DNA from 2 places in the Paeniglutamicibacter sp. ZC-3 genome. Region 1 is predicted to be linked to the other one. Evidence: predicted binding sites of a transcription regulator. Region 1 holds the regulator's gene; the other holds the start of a gene.

What was found. The regulator HspR, encoded in region 1, represses chaperone genes until heat shock. The targets are predictions, from matches to a motif close to AAGTTGAGTCNNNNNGACTCAACTT.
Region 2: the regulator HspR is predicted to act here: its motif matches at 2,060-2,084, upstream of OIU93_RS16210 (ATP-dependent Clp protease ATP-binding subunit).

Annotation. Positions count from the first base shown of each region.
Region 1 covers NZ_JAOYTG010000011.1:12,611-18,915, forward strand. Annotated here, with positions in the region: gene OIU93_RS12330 (hypothetical protein) at 131-604, shown strand; gene dnaK (molecular chaperone DnaK) at 948-2,801, shown strand; gene OIU93_RS12340 (nucleotide exchange factor GrpE) at 2,817-3,377, shown strand; gene OIU93_RS12345 (DnaJ C-terminal domain-containing protein) at 3,568-4,533, shown strand; gene OIU93_RS12350 (heat shock protein transcriptional repressor HspR) at 4,631-5,071, shown strand; gene OIU93_RS12355 (alpha/beta hydrolase family protein) at 5,068-6,000, shown strand; gene trmB (tRNA (guanosine(46)-N7)-methyltransferase TrmB) at 6,057-6,305, opposite strand, start outside.
Region 2 covers NZ_JAOYTG010000018.1:44,608-50,912, reverse strand. Annotated here, with positions in the region: gene OIU93_RS16215 (M23 family metallopeptidase) at 69-875, opposite strand; cyclic di-AMP (ydaO/yuaA leader) riboswitch at 1,110-1,303, opposite strand; gene OIU93_RS16210 (ATP-dependent Clp protease ATP-binding subunit) at 2,101-4,659, shown strand; gene OIU93_RS16205 (matrixin family metalloprotease) at 4,862-5,743, shown strand; gene OIU93_RS16200 (DUF302 domain-containing protein) at 5,767-6,177, opposite strand.

The DNA.
Region 1 (6,305 bases):
TTGAGCATCGAGACCGGCAGGACGAACCAATAATCTAGAGGAAACAACGCGCGGCGGGAGAGCACCGAAACGCATCACCCGTTTCGCAATGAAGCCCGCATGGCGACCCCTGCGACATTTGGAGAAGGCCTTGATTGAATCCCTGCAGCAGTTCACGTCCAGTTTCCCTCCTGCGCTGCAGTGGCTCGCCGTGATGCTGGTGGCAGCCGTTCCCTTCATTGAGTCCTACTTCGGCGCGGCACTCGGCGTTGTCATAGGCATCAACCCGGTGATTGCGATTTTTGCCGCAGTCGTGGGCAATGTGGCCTCCATGCTGCTGCTGGTCAATGGCGCGCACTTCGTGCGCCGAAAGGTGGCCAAGGAGAAAGAAGCACCGTCACTGAAGTACGCCAGGCTGCGCGCGGCCTTCGAGAAGTACGGCATTGCCGGCGTCAGCCTGTTGGGGCAGACAATCCTGCCAAGCCAAATCACCTCGGCGGCACTGGTCTCCTTCGGCGCGGCCAAGGACAAGGTCATCTTCTGGCAAATCATTTCCATCATGCTCTGGGGGACCGCCTTCGGCCTGCTCGCCTACCTGGGCGTGGATCTGGTCCTGGGGAGCTAGCTGCCCGCCGGCCTCGACCGGGGCGGGAGGACAAGGTCTTACCGGGTCCAAATCCTTGCCTGGACCTGGTCCCGGCGGCACGCCCGGTCGGGCTGAGGCGGGCCCGGCCGGCCGATCTCTGTCAGCGAACGGCTCTCACAGAAAACTCTCAGTTCCCCGGAATTCCGGGGAATTTTTCTGTTCTTGGGGCGTCAAAACCCCTCTTGAACACAAAGTTGAGTGATAGTCACTCAACTTTGAATTGACATCATTTTGGTGACGGGTAAACTTGAGTGCAGAACGCTCAACCGATTCAAATCGGCTGGACGTTGGTTCATTTCCCCAAGGTAAGAAGGAGCATCCCATGTCTCGTGCCGTAGGTATTGACCTCGGAACCACCAACTCCGTTGTATCCGTCCTCGAAGGTGGCGAGCCCACCGTCATCGCCAACGCCGAAGGCAACCGCACCACTCCGTCGGTTGTTGCCTTCGCCAAGAGCGGCGAGGTCTTGGTTGGCGACATCGCCAAGCGCCAGGCCGTGAACAACATCGATCGCACCATTGCCTCGGTCAAGCGCCACATGGGCACCGACTGGAACGTCTCGATCGACGACAAGAAGTACACCGCGCAGGAAATCTCTGCACGTACGCTGATGAAGCTGAAGACCGACGCCGAGTCCTACCTGGGCGAAAAGGTCACCGACGCTGTCATCACCGTCCCGGCCTACTTCAACGACGCCGAGCGCCAGGCCACCAAGGAAGCCGGCGAGATCGCGGGCCTGAACGTCCTGCGCATCGTCAACGAGCCGACCGCAGCAGCACTGGCCTACGGCCTGGACAAGGGCAAGGAAGACGAGCTCATCCTGGTCTTCGACCTCGGCGGCGGAACCTTCGACGTCTCCCTGCTGGAAGTCGGCAAGGACGAAGACGACTTCTCCACCATCCAGGTGCGCGCCACCTCGGGCGACAACCGCCTCGGCGGCGATGACTGGGACCAGCGTGTCGTTGACTGGCTGCTGGCCCAGGCCAAGCAGAAGGGTGCCGACCTGTCCAAGGACAAGATCGCCCTGCAGCGCCTGAAGGAAGCAGCGGAGCAGGCCAAGAAGGAACTCTCCTCGGCCACCTCCACCAACATCTCCCTCCAGTACCTCTCGGTCACCGCCGACGGTCCGGTCCACCTGGACGAGCACCTGTCCCGCGCCAAGTTCCAGGAACTGACCAACGACCTGCTCGAGCGCACCCGCAAGCCGTTCAAGGACGTTATCGCCGAAGCCGGCGTGAAGGTCTCCGAGATCGCCCACGTGATCCTCGTTGGCGGCTCGACCCGCATGCCCGCAGTCGTTGACCTGGTCAAGGAGCTGGCCGGCAAGGACGCCAACAAGGGCGTGAACCCGGATGAGGTCGTCGCCGTTGGCGCCGCACTTCAGGCCGGCGTGCTGAAGGGCGAGCGCAAGGACGTTCTGCTCATCGACGTCACCCCGCTGTCCCTGGGCATCGAGACCAAGGGCGGTGTGATGACCAAGCTGATCGAGCGCAACACCGCGATCCCGACCAAGCGTTCGGAGACCTTCACGACCGCCGAGGACAACCAGCCTTCGGTTTCCATCCAGGTCTTCCAGGGCGAGCGCGAGTTCACCCGCGACAACAAGCCGCTGGGCACCTTCGAGCTGACCGGCATTGCGCCGGCACCGCGCGGCATCCCGCAGGTCGAGGTCACCTTCGACATCGACGCCAACGGCATCGTCCACGTCTCGGCCAAGGACAAGGGCACCGGAGTCGAGCAGTCGATGACCATCACCGGCGGCACCGCGCTGTCCAAGGACGACATCGAGCGCATGGTCCGCGAAGCCGAGGAGCACGCCTCCGAGGACAAGAGCCGCCGCGAGGCAGCCGAGACCCGCAACGCGGCCGAGCAGGCAGCCTACTCCGTTGACAAGCTCATCAAGGACAACGAGGACAAGTTGCCGGAAGAGGTCAAGACCGAGGTCCAGGCCGACGTCGACGCCTTGAAGGCAGCCCTTGAGAAGCAGGACAACGACGACGAGGTCAAGACCGCGTTCGAGAAGCTGCAGGCTTCGCAGACCAAGCTGGGCGAGGCCATCTACTCGCAGGCACAGAGCGAAGGCGCAGCAGCCGACGACGCCGAGGCACCGAACGCCGAGGAAGACATCGTTGACGCCGAGGTCATCGACGAAGACGACGAAAACGTCAAGAAGTAAAGGGGCGCATCGACCATGTCAGAGGAAAATCACGACGAGGCCACCTCACACGAAGAGGTCACTCCCGTTGACGAAGCCCATGACTCGGGCGACGCGTTGAGCCAGGCAGAAGCCATCCTCAATGAGGCCGGCGGCGAGGCCGGGGATCAAACCCCGGCCAGCGACAAGGAAGCCGAATTGCGCGAGGACCTGTTGCGCCTGCAGGCCGAATACGTCAACTACCGCAAGCGCGTAGAGCGCGACCGGGACGTGGCACGCGAAAACGCCGTGCAGTCGGTCTTTACCAACCTGCTGCCGGTACTCGACGACATCGACGCGGCTCGCCTGCACGGGGACCTGGTCGACGGGCCGTTCGCTTCGATCGCCAACAAGCTCGACGCGGTGCTCGAGGGCCTCGGCCTGGAGCGCATCGCCGAGGCCGGCGTGGCGTTCGACCCGAACGTCCACGAGGCACTGATCCAGCAGCCGAATGCGGAGATCTCGGCGGACCATGTGGCGCAGGTGCTTCGCCCCGGGTTCAAGAAGGGTGACCGCATCCTTCGCGCAGCCCAGGTGATCGTCTCCCTCGGGGAGTAGGCACCAACACGCGGCACCTGCAGCAATGCAGGTGCCGCACCCCCCACCAAGGTGCGGCGGCTCGCAATGGTTCCAGAGATGGAACCAGCGATCCGCCGCATACTTGGTGGATCCAACATCACGGATTTCTCCCTGCCACGATTGAGCGGCGGGTGAGCCACAAGGATTTTTACAGCAAAGGAGGCGCCCAGTGGCAAGCCAGGACTGGGTCGACAAGGATTTTTACACGATTCTTGGCGTCTCCAAGGACGCCAGCGACGCGGACATCAAAAAGGCATACCGGAAGATGGCGCGGAAATACCATCCGGACACCAACTCCGGGGATGCCGAGTCCGAACGAAGGTTCAAGGACATCACCGAGGCCCATTCGGTGCTTTCGGATCCCGAGGACCGCCAGCAGTACGACGCCATCCGTGCCATGGGCTCGGGGGCGCGATTCAGCGCAGGGGGCCACGGCGGGGCACCGGGCAACGGCGGCTTCGAGGATGTCTTCTCCAACCTCTTCAACAGCGGAGGCGGGGGCAGCCGACGCGGCGGCCAAGTCCCACCCGACTTTGCCGACCTCTTTGGCGGCGGCGGAGGGTTTGGCGGCTTCGGACAACAGGCACCTCGCAAGGGCGCCGACCGAACTGCAAGCACCACGATCTCCTTTGCCGGTTCCATGAAGGGAACCACCATCGGCCTGCGCGAGGCCAATGGCGAGGTCATCGACGTGCGGATTCCAGCCGGGATCAAGGACGGGCAATCGGTCCGAGTCCGCGGCAAGGGTTCGCCCGGCTCCGCCGGTGCCGGCGACCTGATCGTCAAGGTCAACGTCAAGCCGCACCCGGTCTTTATCCGCGAAGACAACAACATCCGGATCCACGTGCCGGTGACCTTCGACGAGGCCGCCCTGGGCGGGCAGATCGAGATTCCCACGCTGACCGGCGAGACCGTCAAGCTAAAGGTCCCGGCTGGCTCCTCGAATGGCCGCACCTTGCGCCTAAAGGGGCGCGGGGTGAACACCTCCAAGGTCACGGGCGACCTGCTGGTCACCCTGGATGTGGTGGTTCCGCAGAACCTTTCCAAGGAAGCCAAGGCGGCCGTCGAGGCCTTCGCCGAGGCCACCAAGGCGGAGAACCCACGCGAGAGCCTGCTCTCGCGTGCAATTCTCTAGTTATCGATCGCCCCGTGCCGCCCGACAGCGGCACGGGGCGCTTCGCAATGCCAGGAAATTGGCTACGGTGGATGACAATAATTGAAAGGCAGGGATCATGGGCAATGACAGACTAAGGCCGATCTTCGTCATTTCTGTGGCGGCCGACCTGGCCGACATGCACCCCCAGACGCTGCGCCAATACGACCGGCTGGGTCTGGTTTCGCCCTCCCGCCAAGGCGGCAAGCAGCGCAGGTACTCCGAACACGATGTGGACTTGCTGCGGGAAATCCAGCGGCTCTCCAAGGACGGGGTGTCCCTGGAGGGCATCAAGCGCATCATGGCCCTGGAAAACCAGGTTGCCGCACTGAGATCGAGGGTCGGTGAACTGAGCAACGAGGTCTTCGCCCTGCGCAGCGCCCGCCAGGCGTCCGGACTCGGACGCGTCTTTGCCGCCGGCAGCACCGGCGACGTGGTGTCGCTGGCACGGGGCCAACGGCCGCGCGGCCGCAGCCAAGCCGTGGTGGTGTGGAAGCCGCGGGGCAAGCAGCTTCCATGAACAGCAGCGATGATTCGCCACTGACTTCGGGTGAGAGCTATGCGCAGCTCTCCGCCGCTGCCCACGACCGGTTCGAGGCGTTGTGCGCGATCCGCGGCCGGCTGGGCACGTCCCATCGCCAGGGCCTGGACGGCACCGCCCATGCCTTGCGCCGAGGGTCCATGGACCCGGCCATTCCGTCCCGCCACCTGCTGTACCTTGATCTCTCCGCCAGGGAACCACTGGCGGCCGTCGCCGTGGGCGACCTGGACACCGCCACCCACGTCACCTTCCAGCTCTCGGGGACAGGGATCCGGGCACGCAACGCGTTGTGGGGCAGCGTGCGGGAGGCCGGACAGCTATACCTGGAACAACAAAAGGTAGGGGTCGCCGAACCCGCGGTCGTGGCCTGGCTGGGATATCGAACACCGAACCTAACCGGCGCACTGCTGAACACCGCGGCGCGGCGCGGGCTGCAACGGCTGGGCCAGGACCTGGCTACTTTCGTCCGGCTGCGTCCCGACAAGCCGCACATGGCGGTGGAGGCACACTCCTATGCGGCGACCCTTGCGGCACAGGTGCTGGACGCGGAATCCGGGCGCGGGCTTGGGGCCCAGGCGCTGGCCATGATCGGTTCGGCCGGGATTCCCCGGCACTTTTCGCGGGATCCGGGCCGCCTCAACGTGCCATCGGCCAACATCTACGAGGCGATCGCCGAGGGGGACTACCTGGCATGGCTGGGGCGCACCTTCTCGGGTCGCAAATTGCTTGCTGGCCATGAATTCAACGTCGGACCGAAGCCGGGGCTGGGGTTGCACGCGGCCCAGGGCCACAATACCTCCCAATTCCGGGACGACAAGCCGTCCTCGACGAGGGGTTATCGGGATCCCGACACGCTTTCGCTGCGGAACCTGGCGCTGATCACCACCGGACAGGCACCCCTGCCTTAAACACGGGAGGGCGGTGCAGGGCCCAAACCCCGCACCGCCCCGGCATGGCGCTGGTCCTAAAGATCCTTGCGGTATGCCAGGTCGAAGATTAGCCGACCGGCCTTCAACGCCTTGCCCTCGAAGCTGGTCAGCGTGCGGCCCTCAAAGCGCGGGGCCCAGCCACCGCGCCCATCCGTGAAGCCGGGATCCCGGTCCTCGTTTTCCAGGCCGAGGCGGCGGACCCTGGTGAGGTTGCTGTCTTCGCCGGACAACTCGCCCGGGTGGAGGTTGGTGAATGCAGGGGCAGCGTCGAAGACATCCCGTAT
Region 2 (6,305 bases), on a different contig from region 1:
CAGCTTTGCAGGACGCCTTCTCGAGGTATACGAAATGAAGTCCGCCAAAAATCGGCGAGTCCTGGCCGTTATAGCCAGCCCTCGGGATTGACCCACTTGCCGTTGACGATGACCTCGAGGTGCAGGTGGGGGCCTGTTGAGTTGCCCGTGCTGCCAGCCAGGGCGACGACCTCGCCGCGCCCGACCTTTTGTCCCACGGACACCTTGAGGGCCGAGTTGTGGTTGTAGCTGGTTTCCAGCCCGTTGCCGTGGTCGATTTTGACGCGGTTGCCGGAGTGGCCGGCCCATTCGGCCTGCACGACGGTGCCGGCGGCGCTTGCCTTGATCGGCGTACCCATGGGAACTGCGTAGTCCAGGCCGTTGTGGTTCATGTACCCCGGACCGGTCGGGTTCTTGCGGAAACCAAAGCGCGACGTCAACCGGATGCTGTCCACCGGCTGGGCGAGCTTGGTGACTTTTCCGGTGTCAGCGGTGGCGGCGGGCGCCGGCTTGGCGTCCTTGGCGACCTTTGCGGCGGCAACGGTCGTGACAGGGGCCGGCTTCTTTTCCTTCTTTTCCACCTTGATGAACTTGCTGGTCACCGAGGCGCGATCGACCGTGAGCTTGTCGCTGGCCGGGGCTTTGACATCCGCGACGGCGGTCTGGGCGACGCGCTGGGGCTCTGGGGCAACCTCCTCGGCCTCCTGCGCGGGGGCGGCAGCGAATGCCAGGGCGGACACGGCGGCGACTGCTGCGAGCTTGTGCGCCAACCCGAGGCGGGGGCGCCGGTTCCGGGGGGCGAACTTCCGAACGCTGTCCAGTTTGCCGGCTTCCGCAGGCATCGGCAGGGGCACCGACTGTGCACCAGATGCGGAAGGGACTTCGGCGGCGGCCATGGATGAAGCGTCCGGGGCCGCTCCATAGCGGAGGCTTGCCACGAATCGGCGGCCGGCATACTCCGTGTCATTCGGGGATTGCGCGGAATCCGGGACCGCGCCGAGTGCGCGGCGGCCCGACCGCCGGGAAGTGTTTTCGCCGTTCGCGATTTGCTCCATGGAAGCGTTGGCGGGCTTGGCATCAACGGGGCCGGACGCGCGGCGGCGCGCGGAATTATGGTGCTGGGTCAAATGATTACCTCTCATGTATCGCCTGCGAAGTTAGCTGTCGGATTCGAGTCATGAGATTAACTCGGCCGAGCCCACCAAGGTGGACTCAACTTCACCCCGAGATCCATGGTGCAAGACCAGGATCGGTTGATTGGGTCCTCCGCCCCTACCGGGAATTTTTACTCCGCGATCCGCCGGTAGGGTTGGGCGAACCGGATCGGGACTGGGTTGCCTAGATGCGACCCGATGTAAAACCCTACGAGGGTAAATACAAAAGTTACAATTCCGTTATCAATCCATGCGGCGGACAAATACGTGGATGCCGACACCGGTCGATGGCTCTCGCTACCTCGATCCCGTATACCCGCACAAGTGCGGACTTCCGGCCCTTTCCATGGTGACTAGGAGCCCGGTCGGATGGCGTCATAGTAGGGCTGCGCCAGCAGCCCGGATTCCATCTGGATGGCAATAGTCAGGAGCTCCCCCGGGACGGTAGCTTAAATGTGATCAAGTAGACGGTGGGCCCGGGCTCTGCGGCGGCGCGGATGGTGCAGTCCAAGCCGGTCGTCGGGCTGATTCCCTCCATTGCGGATCACCACGCCTTCAACCAGTTGCGGATAATGCGGCAGGTTCAGTAGGTGAAGACCCGCAAATCCATCCTGGGTTGGACCTTCTTCCTTAACGGGAACATTGTGGCCGCGGCGAAGTCCTTGTTGATGGACAGGACTATCACCTGCCTGCGTCTCGGCGTGCGGAAAAGGGAACACTGGCACCTCCACGCCTCGGGCAAGAAGGACCACCGTCCCCCACCAGCCGCTTGCCTGAAGGGCAAGCGGCTGGTGACACCCTGAAGCAGGCATATTCCGTGCTGCCGTGCTGAAAGCATCTCCAGGCCGTCGCCCCCGGCATCTCGCCGTCGGCGAACATTGCCCCGCCGGAATCATGCCCGGGAATATCCTGTTGGCATCCGCGTTAACTTGAGCCAAGAGCACTCAAGTATCCAATAGGAGGAAACATGCCAGCATTCTTTGGCCCATCCGGCGCCGGCAACGGCTCTTTCGAGGATTTCCTGGCGCGCTACCTGCAAGGCCAGCGCACCAGCCGCTTCGGGCGCCCCGTCGACATCACCCGACTGCTCAGCCGCCACACGCACGAGGTACTGACCCGTGCCGCGCAATTCGCCGTTGAACACGGCCACACCGACATCGACGCGCTGCACTTGCTGCGCGTGATGCTCGAGATCGAGCCCGTCGACGAGGCCCTGCGCCGCTCCGGGGCCGACGCCGGAGCGATTGCCCGCGACGCCGAACAGCGCTTGCCCGAATCCGGGCCGCGACACTCCGAATCCGCTCCCGCGCTGACCCCATCGGCCCAGCGCGCCCTGCTCGACGCCTACCAGGTCGCCCGCGCCTTCGGCTCAACCTACATCGATCCCGAACACCTGTTCCTGGCGTTCGTGCTCAACACCGAATCCCCGGCCGGGCAGGTGCTCGGCGCCGCCGGAGTCACTCCGCAGACCCTGCAGGCCGCCGCCGAGGGTGCCGAACAACAACGCTCCGGTTCATCTCCGACCCAGCGGAAATCCGCCGAGGCCAACCAGCCCGCCAAGGGTGAGACGCCACTGCTGGAGAAATTCGGCATGGACCTGACCGCCCGGGCCGCCGAGGACGGGCTGGACCCGGTGATCGGCCGCACGCAGGAGATCGAGCAGACCATCGAGATCCTGGCCCGGCGCACGAAGAACAACCCGGTGCTGATCGGCGAGGCCGGCGTCGGGAAAACCGCCGTTGTCGAGGGCCTCGCCCGCGCCATCGTCGCCGGCGAGGTGCCGGATCAGCTGGCAGGCAAGCGCATCATCGCGCTCGACTTGCCGGCCATGGTCGCCGGCACCCGCTACCGCGGCGACTTCGAGGAGCGCCTGACCCAGACCATGGACGAGATCGCCGCGCAGGACGGGGAAGTGATCGTCTTCATCGACGAGCTGCACACCGTGGTGGGCGCCGGCTCAGGCGGCGAGGGCTCCATGGATGCCGGCAACATCCTCAAGCCACGGCTGGCCCGCGGCGAACTTCACCTCATCGGCGCCACCACGCTGGCCGAATACCGCAAGGTCGAGAAGGATCCCGCCTTGGAACGCCGCTTCCAGCCTGTGACCATCGGCGAGCCCTCCATTGAGGACGCCGTAACGATCCTGCACGGATTGAAGGAAAGGTACGCGCAGCACCACCGGGTCACCTACACCGACGAGGCGATCCGCGCCGCGGTGGAAATGTCGGCCCGCTACGTGACCGACAGGTTCCTGCCGGACAAGGCCATCGACCTGATCGATACCGCGGGTGCCCGGCTGGGCCTCAAGCGCGGACCGGGCATCGACACCGTGGCGCTGAAGTCGCGGATAGCCGAACTCGCAGCCGCCAAGGACCGCGCGGTGGCAGAGGAACGCTACGAGGACGCTTCGCGTTTGCGCGACGAGGCCGAGGAAATCTCTGCCCGGCTGGCCGAGACCGAGGAGTCCGGCACCGGCACCGCCGACGCGGTGGTCGACGAAGCCCAGATCGCCGAGGTCATCGCCCGCGCCACCGGCATCCCCGCCGCGCGGCTGACGGAGGACGACAAGGAACGCCTGGCCCGTCTGGAGGACGAGCTCCACGACAGGGTCGTCGGGCAGGACGATGCTGTGGCTGCCGTTGCCAAGGCGGTTCGCCGCTCCCGCACCGGGATGGGCGACGAAAACCGCCCGGTCGGCAGCTTCCTCTTCCTGGGCCCCACGGGCGTGGGCAAGACCGAGCTGGCCAAGGCGCTGGCGGCCTCGCTCTTCGGCGACGAGTCCGCCATGGTGCGCTTCGACATGAGCGAGTTCGGCGAGCGCCACACGGTCTCGCGGCTGGTCGGCGCCCCTCCGGGATACGTCGGCTACGACGAGGCGGGGCAACTGACCGAACGCGTCCGGCGTCGCCCCTACTCGGTCGTGTTGCTGGACGAGGTGGAGAAGGCGCACCCCGACGTGTTCAACCTGCTGCTGCAGGTGCTCGACGACGGCCGGCTCACCGACGGGCAGGGCCGCACCGTCGACTTCCGCAACACCGTCATTATCATGACCTCCAACCTGGGATCCGAGTTCCTGGCGAGCCGAGGCGCCCCGCTGGGCTTCGGTAGCGATTCCGGCACCGGCTCCGAGCGCGAGCTGCGCGCCAAGGTCATGGGCCGGCTGCGTGAGACCATGCGTCCGGAGTTCCTGAACAGGATCGACGAGACGGTGCTGTTCCGCAAGCTGGAGGCGGAGCAGTTGCGCGGGATCGTGCGGCTGCAGTTGCGCCGCACCGAGGCCCGGCTTGCCGCCAACGGCATCGGCCTCGAGGTGGACGAGGCGGCTGTCGCCTGGATCGCCGCCGAAGGCCACGAGCCGGAGTTCGGCGCCCGCCCACTGCGCCGGGTCATCCAGCGCGAGCTCGACGACAAGGTCGCGGACCTGTTGGTCTCCGATGAGTTGGCCGCGGGAGGCACCGTGACGGTGACAGCCGACGAATCGGGCCTGCACGTTTCGGCCGGCCGGGAAGCTGCACTCGCGGCGTAGCCGGGAAGGAAGCCAAAGGGGGCGGGAAGAATTTCCCGCCCCCTTTGTCGCGTCTTCGGCCTATGCTGGGTTGTGTGGGGCTGGGGAGCCCCGCACAGGCACAAACCTTGGGGGTTATATGCCACGCGAGAAAAAATGGAACCGCAATCCCTGGCCTGCAAACCAGGATCAGCGCCCGCGGAGCGGGAGGGTTCCACCATGGGTGCTTGACCAGGAAGCGCGCCGGGCGGCAGCGCTACAACCCCGCAACCGCGCCACCGGGCGAAAACGACCCGCCAGACGCCGCAGGTCCAGACCTGTTCGCCGCACATGGAACCTCGGACTGGTCATCACGCTGCTGGTTGGGCTCTACTACAGCCCCGCGATCCTGGACCGCCACATCATGCCGGCGCTCGTTCCCCTGCTTCCCTGGTCAAAGGTGCCGCCACCGGGCGTCGAGGCAGCCGCCGAACCACTGGGCAAGCCGCCGGCCGGTACCGGTTCCGGCGCGTTCCGGCTGCAGGAATCCCCGGACCCCCGGCAGGACTTCGTCGCCTACGATCCGTGCCGCCCCGTCCATTACGTGATTCGTCCGGAGAACTCCCCGGTCGGCGGCGAGGTCCTGATCCACGAGGCGGTCGCCGAGGTTTCGGCAGCCAGCGGCCTGCGCTTCGTTTATGACGGCCCCACGGCGGAGGGGCCAAGCAGGGAACGGGACAGGTACCAGCCCGGGCGCTACGGGGAGCGCTGGGCGCCAGTTCTGCTCACCTGGTCCGACCCTGAGGAAACACCCGGATTGACGGGGGATGTGGGCGGCCTGGGCGGAAGCGAATACGCCCACACGCCCGGGCACCCCTTCGTCTACGTGGCCGGACAAGTGATGCTGGATGCCCCGGGGCTGGTCCCAATCCTGGGATATCCGGGAGGTGCCGAACTGGTCCGTGCGGTCGTCATCCACGAACTCGGGCACGTCCTGGGACTCGACCATGTCAATGAACCGGACCAGCTGATGTACGGCGGCCGGAATGACCGGACAACACTGGCAGAAGGAGACCGGGAGGGCCTTGCCCTACTGGGCGCCTGCGCCTGCGTTCCGCAACTCTAAATCGACACCAGGAGTTGGATCGTTCAGGTGCCGCGCAACTGGTCCAGCGCCGCCTTCAGGCGGGTATCGGCATCGGCGGCTACCTCGCGAATGGCAGGGTTCCCACTAATGCGGGACAGGACCTGCGCGTCAATGGTCTCTATCGTGGTTTCGGTCGCGTCCAGTGCCCTGCGGACCACCACGTTGCACGGCAACAAGGCCCCAAGTTCGGGCTCGGTGAGCAATCCCCGATTGGCCAGATGCGGATTGCAGGCCCCAAGTATCAGGTAGTCGCCGATCCGGTCGGCCGATTCGGCGCTGATCTTTGCCGTCAGGACGGCGCGCACATCGATTTCGGTCAGCACCCCAAAGCCCTGGCGCCCCAGTGCATCCTTGGTGCGGGCCACTGCTTCCTCCCAGTCCAGCGAAACGGTGATGCTGTGCGTGTAGCCCATGTCAGTGGTCCTCTCGCTCTCCCCAGCGCCGTGCGCGTCGGGTTGCCGGTGTTTGCGGCCCAGCCTAGCCGCGATCCAAGACGCTGTCTGCCCCTCGGCCAACAATCACCACGCCCGGCACTGCCTGG